Regions from separate parts of the Embleya sp. NPDC056575 genome, predicted to be linked through region 2. Evidence: riboswitches for the same ligand, from Rfam matches in the RefSeq annotation. Region 2 holds a riboswitch; the other holds the start of a gene.
The links. A riboswitch is a leader RNA that binds a small molecule or an ion and turns the genes downstream of it on or off. The one in region 2 is predicted to bind S-adenosylmethionine.
Positions count from the first base shown of each region.

Region 1: linked by a shared signal. The riboswitch ahead of thrC (threonine synthase) and the one ahead of ACFRCG_RS18400 (aminotransferase class V-fold PLP-dependent enzyme) in region 2 are both predicted to bind S-adenosylmethionine.

Region 1 covers NZ_JBHTVA010000032.1:2,536-8,660, reverse strand. Annotated here, with positions in the region: gene ACFRCG_RS24850 (MoaD/ThiS family protein) at 388-666, opposite strand; gene thrC (threonine synthase) at 663-1,937, opposite strand; SAM riboswitch class I at 1,954-2,107, opposite strand; gene ACFRCG_RS24840 (glucosyl-3-phosphoglycerate synthase) at 2,300-3,277, shown strand; gene ACFRCG_RS24835 (trehalose-6-phosphate synthase) at 3,473-4,954, shown strand; gene ACFRCG_RS24830 (hypothetical protein) at 5,028-6,125, opposite strand, start outside.
Region 2 covers NZ_JBHTVA010000021.1:23,351-29,475, reverse strand. Annotated here, with positions in the region: gene trpD (anthranilate phosphoribosyltransferase) at 1-378, shown strand, start outside; SAM riboswitch class IV at 532-648, shown strand; gene ACFRCG_RS18400 (aminotransferase class V-fold PLP-dependent enzyme) at 883-2,292, shown strand; gene ACFRCG_RS18395 (Lrp/AsnC ligand binding domain-containing protein) at 2,473-2,751, opposite strand; gene ACFRCG_RS18390 (exonuclease domain-containing protein) at 2,858-3,496, opposite strand; gene ACFRCG_RS18385 (hypothetical protein) at 3,753-3,989, shown strand; gene ACFRCG_RS18380 (NYN domain-containing protein) at 4,154-5,770, shown strand; gene ACFRCG_RS18375 (hypothetical protein) at 5,836-6,125, shown strand, end outside.

The DNA of each region.
Region 1 (6,125 bases), on a different contig from region 2:
ACTGCACGCCGCAGCTCCGGGTTCGTATCCAGAAGGACCCGGCCCTCTGCTACGACCGCGGCTGAATGTATCCGGACGGATGCCCGGAGCAACAGGTCAATCGGACGAGAATTCCCGAGCGAATAAAACTCGCATTCTTCGCGAGTCTCCGGAAAAGCCGTATTTCAATCCACCAGGAAAACGACTTTGAGCACATATCGGATGTGATCCCGACCACGGGTTTACCGACGCGCCGCCGCCAAAGACGGGAAATGGAGCCGGTTAAACCCGGGTTACGCACAACCTTCGGCAGGAACGAAGAAATCCGCCGCGCGGTGCTCGCGCGGCGGATTTCCCGGTTCCGTTTCGTGCCCGATCGAGGAAGATCGGGACGCTCGGCCTATCGCGTCAGCAACCCCCGGCGACCGCCGGGATGATCGAAACGGTGCCCTTGTCGGGGATCGCCGTGGCGAGCCCGTCGGCGAAGCGCACGTCCTCGTCGTCCACGTACAGATTCACAAAGCGACGCAGCTTGCCCTCGTCGTCGAGGATGCGCGCGCGAATTCCGGTGTGGTCCTTTTCCAGCGAGTCCAGGACCTCGGCGAGCGTGGTGCCCTCGGCGGACACCTCCGCCGCCCCACCCGTGTAGGTGCGCAGGATGGTCGGGATGCGAACGGAGACGCTCATGCGAGGCCGGCCTTTCGGAAGGAGTCCAGGGTGGGTCGAATGGTCGCGGTGGGTCCGGTCGTCGGCGTGACCGCGTCCAACGTCTTGAGGCCGTCGCCCGTGTTGAGCACGACCGTCTCGGCGTCCGGGTCCAGCGCGCCGGACTCGAGCAGCTTGCGCAGGCAGCCCACGGTGACCCCGCCCGCGGTCTCGCCGAAGATGCCCTCGGTACGCGCGAGCAGCTTCATCGCCTCGACCACCTCGACGTCGTTCACGTCCTCCACCGCGCCGCCCGTGCGCTTGCACACGTCGAGCACGTAGGGGCCGTCGGCGGGGTTGCCGATCGCGAGCGACTTGGCGATCGTGTCCGGCCGCACCGGGCGGATCACGTCGTGCCCGGCCTTCCACGCGGCGGCCACCGGGGAGCACCCCGTCGCCTGGGCGCCGAAGATCTTGTACGGCGCGTCCTCGACCAGACCCAGCGCGATCAACTCGCGGAAGCCCTTGTCGATCTTGGTCAGCTGCGACCCCGACGCGATGGGAATGACGATCTGCTCCGGCAGTTTCCAGCCGAGTTGTTCCGCGATCTCGTAGGCGAGCGTCTTGGAACCCTCGCCGTAGTAGGGCCGCAGGTTGACGTTGACGAAGCCCCAGCTCTCGCCGGCCGGGTCGCCGATCAGCTCCGAACAGAATCGGTTGACCTCGTCGTAGGTCCCCTCGATGGCGACCAGCTCGCCGCCGTAGACCGCCGCCGTGACGACCTTGCCGGCCTCCAGGTCGGACGGGATGAACACACAGCTGCGCAGGCCCACCCGGGCGGCGGCGGCACCCACCGCGCCGGCCAGGTTGCCGGTGGACGAGCAGGACAGCGTGGTGAAGCCGAAGGTGCGCGCGGCCTCGACCGCGATCGCCACCACGCGGTCCTTGAAGGAGTGCGTCGGGTTCCCGGAGTCGTCCTTGACGTGCAGGTTGCGCACGCCCAGCTCGCGACCCAGGTTCTCGGCCCGGACGAGCTTGGTGAAGCCGGGGTTCAGGCTGGGCCGGGACGCGACGTCCGCGGACACCGGCAGCAGCGGCGCGTAGCGCCAGATGTTGTGCGGCCCGGCCTCGATCCGCTCCCGCGTCACGGTGCCGAACTCGTAGGCGACCTCGAGGGGGCCGAAACAGGACTCGCAGGCGTACTTCGGGCCGAGCTCCGTGCGCTCGCCGCACTCGCGACACGACAGCGCGACGGCCGGACCGAAGGAGGTGGGGGTGGCGCTGGTGGTGCGGGTGGCGGTGGGTGTCGCCATGGCGAGGGCCTTTCTGTCCTCATCTTTACCCGTGGGGTCCCACGGGCCGGACTTGGCACCTGTCCGACTCGTCGGCCGCTCGCTCGCGCCGAAAGCGCGTCACGAGGAATGACGATCGGATGGTTGCCGGGGCTTCAACGGGCCGTTCCCTCTGCCCCTCTGGATGAGCTGCTATGGCGGTGGACACACCCTTCGCCGGGTGGCCGGTCCGCGTTTGTCCGGTCCGACGTGCGATCGTCGTAACCGGTGACGACGACTGTAACCGAACCGGTGCCGCGTCGATCATCCGGTCCACCTCGCGAGACGATAAAGGGTGGAACGACCGAGGCCGGAACACCGGCGACGACAGGGGATCTTCGAACGTGACGCACGAGGTGGGCGACTGGCTCCGACGGCGGTCCTCCGCCGCCGCCGACTGGCCCGTCGACAGGCTTCTCGACGCCAAACGCGACACCCGGGTCAGCGTCGTCCTGCCCGCGTTGAACGAGGCGGCGACCGTCGGCGACATCGTCAAGGTGATCCGGACCGAGCTGATCGAGCGGATACCACTGGTGGACGAGCTGGTGGTGGTCGACTCCGGCTCCACCGACGACACCGCGCGGGTGGCCGCCGACGCGGGCGCGCGGGTGGTGCACCGCGACGACATCCTGCCCGCGCTCGCGGCCGTGCGCGGCAAGGGCGAGGTGTTGTGGCGCTCGCTCCTGGTCACCGACGGCGACATCGTCGCGTTTGTGGACGCCGACCTGAAGGACTTCTCGGCGGACTTCGTCACCGGGATCCTCGGCCCGCTGCTCACCGACCCCTCGGTCCAGCTGGTCAAGGCCATGTACGACCGGCCGCTGGAGATCGGCGACACCATCGTGCCCGCCGGCGGCGGCCGGGTGACCGAACTGGTCGCCCGTCCCCTGCTCAACCTGCACTGGCCCGAACTGGCCGGCTTCGTGCAGCCGCTCGGCGGCGAATACGCGGCCCGCCGCACGCTGCTCGAACAGCTGCCCTTCCCCTGCGGCTACGGCATCGAGACCGCGATGCTCGTGGACACCCTGCGCCTGGTCGGCCTGGACGCGATGGCCCAGGTGGACGTCGGTGTGCGGCGGCACAACCACCAGGACGAGGCGGGCCTGGGGCGGATGGCGGCGGAGATACTCCAGGCCGTCGAGCGCCGCCTGCGCCGCGCTCCCGCCGGCGCGCACCCGGCCACGCCGAACACCGTGCTGACCCAGTTCGAACGGGACGAGGCGGGCTTTCGCGTACGCACCCACGACATCGCCGTCCGGGAGCGACCGCCGATGGCCGAGGTGCCCGAGTACCGGGCGCGAACCCGCCTGGTCGGGCGCTGACCCCCCCGGCCCGAGAGTTTCCCCGGCGTTCGGCCCGGGTTTCCGCCTCGGTGGCCAAGGGCTCGCCGATATCCGAGAGGCACAGTCCGACTACGTGCGGTAGTGGCCGGTGGGCGTGATACTCGCCACACCGTTCGAACCCAGGGCTCGCCCGGCCCGGGTTTGCGCACCGGGATGCGTGGCTAGGGTCGGGGCATGAGTGCTCCCCAACCCGCCACCCCCGCTCCCGCCGGGGTGCTGGTCGCCTCCAACCGCGGTCCCGTGTCCTTCTCCCTGGAGGACGACGGCACACTCACGGTGCGGCGCGGCGGCGGCGGACTGGTGTCCGGCCTGTCCACCGCCGGGCAGGGCACCGGCGCCGTGTGGGTGTGCTCCGCGCTCGGCGAGCCCGACCGCACCGCGACCCGCGCCGCGCCCTCGGGCCGGCTGGATCTCGCCGGTCACGACACCGGCGGGCTGGCCGTACGGATGCTCGACATCGACCCCGGCACGTTCGCGCGGGCGTACAACGCCATAGCGAACTCGACCCTGTGGTTCGTCCACCACCTGCTCTACGACACCCCCTCCAAGCCGGTCTTCGACGCGCGCTTCCGGAAGGAATGGGCCTCCTACGAGGCGTACAACCAGGCGTTCGCCGAGGCCCTGGCGGAGGAGGCGGCCGAGGGCGCGAAGGTGGTCGTACAGGACTACCACCTGACGCTGGTGCCGGTACTGCTCCGCCGACTGCGTCCCGACCTGCGGATCGGCCACTTCGCGCACACCCCCTGGGCGCCGCCGGACTACTTCCGGCTGCTGCCCGACGACATCGCCCGCTACGTGCTCGAAGGGGTGCTCGGCGCGGACCACGCCGGATTCCACTCCCGACGCTGGGCGCTGGCGTTCCTGGACTGCTGCGCCGACGTGCTGGGCGCCGACGTGGACCGGGACGCGATGACCGTCACGCACGCGGGCCACGTGACCGAGATCGGCGTACACGCGCTGGGCGCCGACGCCGAGTTCCTGCGCGAGCGCGCGTCCCGGGCCGACGTGGACACCCGCCTCGCGGGGCTGCGCGAGGTGGTCGGCGACCGTCGGGTGATCGTCAGGGTGGACCGTACGGAGTTGTCCAAGAACATCGTCCGGGGCCTGCTGGCCTACCGCGAACTGCTGCGCACCCGACCGGAATGGCTCGGCCGGGTGGTGCACGTGGCGTTCGCCTACCCGTCGCGGCACGACCTGCCGGAGTACCGCGAGTACACCGCCGCAGTGCAGCGGGTGGCCAAGGAGATCGACGACGAGTTCGGCACCGGCGACTGGCAGCCGCTGGTCCTGCACGTCAACGACGACTTCCCGCGCTCGCTCGCGGCGTATCGGCTGGCCGACGTCGCGCTGGTGAACCCGATCCGGGACGGGATGAACCTGGTCGCCAAGGAGGTGCCGGTGGTCTCCCTCCTGGACGAGGGGCACGGGGGCTGCGCGCTGGTGCTCTCGCGCGAGGCGGGCGCGTGCGAGGAGTTGGGCGAGGACGCGATCGTGATCAACCCGTTCGACGTCTCGCGGACCACCGAGGCGCTGCACGAGGCGCTGACGATGGACACCACCGAGCGGCTCCAGCGCACCAAGCGGCTGGCCGCGGCGGCGGTGGCGCTCAACCCGCAGCAGTGGTTCCTGGAGCAACTGGACGCGTTGGACGTCTGACCGGGTGGGCGACCGGGCCGCCACACCGGCCGAATCGCGCGATTCGGCCGGCGTGTGGCGGGTGGCTCGGTGCTCAGGTCGCGGTCGGCGCGGCGGCGCGGCGTCGGCGGGTGATCACCACCGCGACCGTGCCGGTGGCGACCAGGGCCGCGCCGACGGCGCCCGCGGCGGCGAGGCCGGCCGGGCCGGTGAGTGCCAGGTTGCCGCCGCCGGACGTGCCGCCCGAGCCGCCGGTGGCTCCCGCGGCCCCGCCGGCTCCACCGGAGGTGCCGGCGGACGCGCTGCCCGAGGTGCCGCCCGTGCTTGCCGAACCGGTGGCGCCGGCGCCGGTGTCGCCGCCGGTGGTCGTGGTCGAGCCGCCCTTGAAGGCGACCTTCACGAAGGCGTCCTGGCTGCGGTCGGGGGAGCCGTGCGCGGCCATGGTCAGCACGTAGCACGCCGTTTTGAGGCAGTCGACGTCCTTGCCCGCGCCGTTCCTGTACGCGGCCTTGACGTCGGTGAGCGTGACCGAGAACGTGCCGTCCGGGTTGATTCCGTCCGCGCCGTACGCCTTGATCCACTTCGAGGCGCCGTAGTTGCCCGCGTTGGTGGTCCAGTCGGCCTCCTTGGGGCCGAACACCACGTAGATCCCGTTGCCGCTGCCGGCCGCGTAGCCGGAGCCCTTGACGGTGATCGAGGCGCCCGCCGGGTCCAGGCCGGTGCTCGGGGTCACGGTCAGCTTCACCCCATCGGCCGCTTGAGGGGCCGCGGCCGGCGCGGCCTGTGCCGCCGTGGCCGCGCGCAACGATCGGGGTGCTGCGGCGAAGGTCAGCCCGACCTTCGCGGTGGGCCCGCCCTCGGCCCCGACCCGGACCTCGAACGCAGGGGCGTCCGGGGCGAACCCGGTGCCGACCACGAGCGGGGTCGCGACGAAGCCGTTGCCGTCGGCGGTGAGCACGCGGCCGCCCTTGGGGTCGACGGTGTCGCCGCCGTACAGCGCGACGGTGACCTTCGCGCCGGGGGCGAAGCCGCGAGCGGTCACGGTGATCTCGTCGCCGCCCGGGGCCAGTTCGGCGCCGCGCGAGACGGTCGCGGTGGGGGCGGCGGACGGGGCGGTGGTCGATGGCGTCGAGGTCGACGGGGCGGCGCCGACGGCCGGCGCGGCGAGGATGCCGGCGGTCAGACCCACGGC
Region 2 (6,125 bases):
GACGACGGGTTGGACGAGTTGACCGTGACCACCACGTCCCAGGTGTGGATCGTGCGGGACGGCGACGTGCGCGAGGACCGGGTGGATCCGCGCGACCTGGGCATCGCGTTGAACGGGATCGAGACGCTGCGCGGCGGCGACGCGATGTTCAACGCGGGGGTGGCCCGGAAGCTGCTCGCGGGGGAGAAGGGCGCGGTGCGCGACGCGGTGTTGTTGAACTCGGCGGCGGCGCTGGCCGCGCTCGGCCCGGGAGACGGATCGTTGACGCAGCAGTTGGCGGCCGGGATCGAGCGGGCGGCGGAGGCGATCGACTCGGGGGCGGCGCAGGCGGCGCTCGATCGATGGGTGGGCGTGACGCGGTCGTTCGCCCGGGGGTAGCCGGAGGCGGATGTGTGCGCCGGGTGGGCCGAGGTCGGCCCGCCCGGCGTCGTCGCGTTCGGCTCCGTCCGGGCGCGGGGGCGGGTGTCCAGTATGTGGAACCGGTGGGGTGGTCGTTGCGCGCGGCGATTCCTGCGGTAATAATTCTGCGCAGGTCACGAGTGACAGTGGAAAGCCCCGGCTTGCTGTCCGGCAACCCTCGCTCCGCGGTGGGGTGCCCCGGGTGATGACACGGTCGGGCGTCGTCAGGCGTCCCGGCAAGCGCGGACCCCTGGTGTGGCGGTAGGCAATTGCCCCATGCGAACCGGGTCCTGTACCTGGGGAGCATGTGATGGCGTGAAATCTCTTTCTCGAAACGGGCTGATCGGCCCATTCCGTACGCGCTGAGTCGTCGCGCGTCGCTTTTCCGAGACCACATTTCATCCGGGGATCACTCCGCGCTGTTTTGATGTCGACTTCTCGACATCGCGTGGGGTCGGTTCTCGTCTGCCGAGGAGATTTGCCATGACCGCCGGTACCGCTTCCGCCGCCTCCGCCGCTTCCGCCGCCTCCGTTGCCTTCGACGCCGATGTCGCCATTGCCGCCCCGTTGCCCGTGGTCGGGCGGGATGTGCTCGTTCCGCTGGTCACCGGGGGTGAGGTGGAGTACGCGGCGCTCGACTACGGGGCCAGCGCGCCGTGTCTGCAGCGGGTGTGGGACGACGTGGCCGGCTATCTGCCGTACTACGGCAGCGTGCACCGCGGCGCCGGCTACCTGTCGCAGTTGTCCACCGAGCTGTACGAGCAGAGCCGGGCCACGGTCGCGGAGTTCCTCGGGCTGCGGGGTGACGACACGCTGCTGTTCACCCGGGGCACCACCGACTCGCTGAACCTGCTCGCCTCGGTACTGCCGCGCGGCACGCGGGTGTTCGTGTTCGAGACCGAGCACCACGCGGCGCTGCTGCCGTGGCGTCGGCATGCCGGGGTGACCCAGTTGGCGGCGCCGTCCTCGCCGGCGCAGGCGGTCGCGGCGCTGGAGGCCGCGCTCGAAGGCTCCGGTGACGGGCCTCGGCTGGTGTGCGTGACCGGCGCCTCGAACGTGACCGGCGAGCTGTTCCCGGTGGCGGAACTGGCCGAGGTGGCGCACCGGTTCGGGGCGCGGATCGTGCTGGACGCGGCGCAACTGGCGCCGCACCACCCGGTGTCGGTCGCGGACCTGGACGTGGACTGGGTCGCGCTGTCGGCGCACAAGCTGTACGCGCCGTTCGGCTCGGGGGTGTTGGCGGGGCGCGGGGACTGGCTGGACGCGGCGGAGCCGTACCTGGCGGGCGGCGGGGCGAGCAAGGCGGTCTCGCGCGACCACGTCGAGTGGCAGAGCGGCGCGGCCCGGCACGAGGCGGGGTCGCCGAACGTGATCGGCGCCTACGCGTTGGCGTCCGCGTGCCGGGCGATCACCGAGGCGGGGCCGGCGGCGCTGGTCGCGCGCGAGGAGGCGCTGTTGGCGCGGTTGCGGGCGCGGTTGGCGGAGATTCCCCAGGTGCGGACGCTGGAGCTGTTCGGGCCCGAGTCGGCGCGGGTGGGCGTGCTCTCGTTCGTGGTCGAGGGGTGGAACAGCTCGCGGTTCGCGGCGGTGTTGTCGGCGGAGTACGGGATCGGGGTGCGCGACGGGCTGTTCTGCGCGCACCCGCTGGTGCGGCACCTGTTGGGCGGGCGGGCCGATCAGCCGACCGAGTGTGGGTCGCCGGACGCGCCGGAGGGGCAGCAGAACCTCAACGCGATCCGGGTCAGCTTCGGTGTGGGGACGCCCGTCGAGCACCTGGACCGCTTCGCGGCGGCGGTTCGGGAAGTGGTGGAGCGGGGGGCGCGGTGGAGCTACACGGTGGATGGAGGCCGGTGCGTTCCTGATTCGGACCCGCGCGTGTTGCCTGCGGCGTGACGGAGGTGTGGGCGGGCGGGGGTCGCGTGCCTGGGCCTTGGACGGGGTGGGGCGTCCTCAAACGCCGGACGGGCTGATTGGGGCTGGGTCGCGTTCTGGGCCGGCCTCCGGCCCGGGAGTCCTCAAACGCCGGACGGGCTGAGAGGTGCCGGGTCGGGGGTGGGGGGCGGTTGGGGTTGGTTATTCGAGGCCGATGGCGAAGGCTGCTTCCAGGTCGTGTTGGGAGTAGGTGCGGAAGGCGATGTGGGTGGTGGTGGCCTCTACTCCCGGGACCTTGTTGAGGCGGCCGGGGATGACGTCGGCCAGGTCGTCGTGGGCGCGTACGCGCACCATGGCGATCAGGTCGAATTCACCGGTCACCGAGTAGACCTCGCTCACGCCCTCGATCGCGGCGATCGCCTCCGCGATTTCCGGGGTCTGGTCCACACGCGTCTTGACCTGCACGATCGCGGTGATCACGGGGTAGTCCTCCGGCTGTCGACGACAAGATGCCCGAGCTTAGTCGGCGCGCCCGTCGGTGCGGGATCGCCGGCGCGACCATGTGTACTCGAAGCCGGGTCACGGGTCACCCGATCGGAGTGGTTTGGCGCTCGCGGACGCCCGGTGCCGGGGGGCGGCCCAGGGCCAGGAGGTCGGCCAGTTCGTGGCGCCCGCTCGCGTGCATCCGGTCGATGAACGCGCGTAGCACGTGTGCCGTCGCGCGTGCGTCGGCCAACGCTCGGTGGGTCGGGTCGGTGGGCGCCTCGAAGTAGCGCGCCAGGGTGCCCAATCGCAGGTTCGGCAGTGTCCCGGCGGGCAGCAGCGCACGGGCCAGGGCGAGGGTGTCGACGACCCGGAAGTCGGGCCAGGCGTGGTCGCACGCGATGCTCGCGGTACGCAGAAAGCCCACGTCGAAGGGGGCGTTGTGGGCGACCAGGATCGCGTCCTCGGCGAAGTGGGTGAACGCCGGCAGCACCAGACGCAGCGGGGGCGCGTCGGCCACCAGATCGTCGGATATCCCGGTCAGGTCGGTGATGAACTCCGGGATCGGCACCCCGGGCGCGACCAGGGTCGCGAACTCGCCCAGGCGGTCCGCTCCACGCACCCGGACGGCGGCGATCTCGGTGATCCGGGCCTCCTGCGGATCCAGGCCCGTGGTCTCCAGATCGACGACCGTGAACACCTGTCGCTCCACCTCGTCACGAATCGCTCGGGATCCGGGCATGGTTCGCAACTCGTGGCCCGGGGCGATACTGTCCGGCGGGCGGGAACGCCGCGGCGGGTCGGCCGCCGGCAAGCCCTGACCCGCCGAACCTCGTGACCGGCAATCCCGGTGCGCGGTGCTGCTCATGTACCGGACGGTACGTTTCCGGCCCGACACGGCCGCGCCCAGGTACCTCTCGCAGCCCGGCATCATGGGGTGTACGCGGCCGACGGTGAACGGGTAAGGCTTCGCGGACCGAACCAGGAAAGGAACACGCATGTCGATCCAGGCCCCCACCGAGGACACCCGGTGGCGTTGCACGCTGTGCGGCAACCTGACCCGGTTCGACGTGACGCGGACCACCAAGGTCGTGGAGTTCACCCACCTCGACCTGGCGGGCGCCCCCCGGGTCGAGGAGCGCGAGATCGTCTCGGACGAGATCGAGTCGGTGCGCTGCCGCTGGTGCAACGCGACCGATTCCGTCGAACTGGTGGCGCGCCCCGACGCGACCTGATCGCCGAGACCGTCCGGGGACAATGGGACTGTGCATCGTTTCGGCATCGGGGCGGCCCGGCGCGACCGCCGGCGGTGCGGAACACGCCATGATCAAGGCGTCGGCGTCCCGGCAACGGTGACGCGGGGAGGGGCCTCGAGGGAACGGGAAGGACCGGAGGAGCAGTGAGCGGACCGGATACCCGCGCGGACGAGGTCACGCCTGCGCACGCCGCCGACGCCGCCGAGGCGGTGCCGGACGCCGAGCCCGACCTCGACGCGCAGTCCGGGACCGCGGCGGCCACGGATGCCGCGACCGATGCCGCGACGGACGCGGAGCCCGTCGAACCGGGGCGGCGGGCCGGGCCCAACGGGCTCGTCGACTCCGCGACGGGGTCGCTACGGTCCGCGGGATCTGCGGGGTCCGAGGAGTTCGCCGGGGCCGTCGAGCCCGAGGCGGAGCGGGCCGCGTCCGAGGCGCCGGTCGTCGAGCCCGAGGCGTTGACCGGGCCGTTGCCGGAGGCGGTCCGGGTCCGGGTGATCTCGGTGGCCGCCGACGCGCTCGGCACGATGACCGCCGACGAGGTCCCGGGGCCGCTGCGCCGGTTCGCCCGGTTCACCCACCAGCGCCGGGCCAAGTTCGCCGCGACGCCGCTGGCCGCCGCGCTGGAGAACGATCCGGTGTTCCGCCAGCGCATAGCGGAGCGCTTCCGCAAGGGCCTGCCGGAGATCTCCGAGGCGCTCGAAGCGGGCAAGGTGCCCGCCGCGGCCGACCCGCTCGACGTGGCCGCGGCCGCCTACCTGCTGCGCCCGCGCGGCTGGGTCCGGCTGATCGAGACCGCCGGCGACGCGGCCAAGGAGGCCGCCGCCGACCGCGCCGAGGCCGAGGCCGCCGAGACGTTGTCCCGCCTGGAGCACGAGGTCGGTGTACTGCGCGCGGCCTCGAAGACCGAGCACGAACGACTGCGCACCGAGCTGGAGACGGCCCGCAAGGAGGCCGACCACCTGCGCCGCCAGGTGCGCGGCCTGCAGGGCAGCGCCAAGCACGAGGAGAAGGAGGCCCGCCGGGCCCGCTCCGAGCTGGACGCGGTGCGGGTCGAGGCGCAGGCCGCGATCGCCGCCGCGGAGAAGGAGGCGCGCCGGCTGCGCGGCCGGGTCGCCGAGGTCGAATCGGCCCTGGAGGCCAGCCGCCGGGCGGCCCGCGAGGGACGCAGCATGGAGGACACCCGGGTCCGGCTGCTCCTGGACACCGTCCTGGAGGCGGCCCAGGGCCTGCGTCGCGAGCTGGCGCTGCCCCCGGTCGGGATCAGGCCGGCCGACATGGTGGACGCGGTCGTGCCGGGCGCGTCCGGGATAAAGGACATCGCGCAGCGCGCGCTGGAGGGCGACGACCCGGCCCTGCTCGACCAGTTGCTCGCGCTGCCGCAGGCGCACCTGGTGATCGACGGCTACAACGTGACCAAGACCGGCTATCCCACGCTCGCGCTGAACAAGCAGCGCGACCGGCTGGTCGGCGGGCTGACCGGGCTCGCCGCGCAGACCGGTTGCGAGGTGACCTGCGTGTTCGACGGCGCACAGCTGGACGCGCCGGTGCTGCTCGCCCCCGCGCGCGGGGTGCGGGTGATGTTCAGCAAGCCGGGCGAGACGGCCGACGAGCTGATCCGCCGGCTGGTCCGGGCCGAGCCGCCGGGCCGGCCGGTCGTGGTGGTCTCCACGGACCGCGAGGTGGCCGAGGGCGTGCGCAAGGCGGGTGCCCGCCCGGTGCCCTCGACGATGTTGCTGCGCAGGCTCACCCGCGGCTGACCGCACCGCGTGTCGGTAGCGCTCCCTACCGTTGACGAGGAAGGTCGACGAGGGGGAGGAGTCACATGCGCATCGCCTGTCGTACACACCGCGGCCGAGGGCGCGCCGGCGCCGCCGGCTGCGCGATCCCGGCTTCGATCGGGCCGGCCCTGATCGGCGCCCGCGTCATCGGTATCGACATATCGCCCGAATTATCGAATACCGCTTCTTTCGGTGACTTCGGCGACCTCGGTGGTTCCGGCGATCCCACCGACCCCGGGTCGCCCCCCGAGCCCGCCGGCCGGCCCGACTACATCGAGTTGGACGAGGAGACGCTGACCGCGCTGCGCCTGTTCGCGGCGGAGGGGATGTTCGC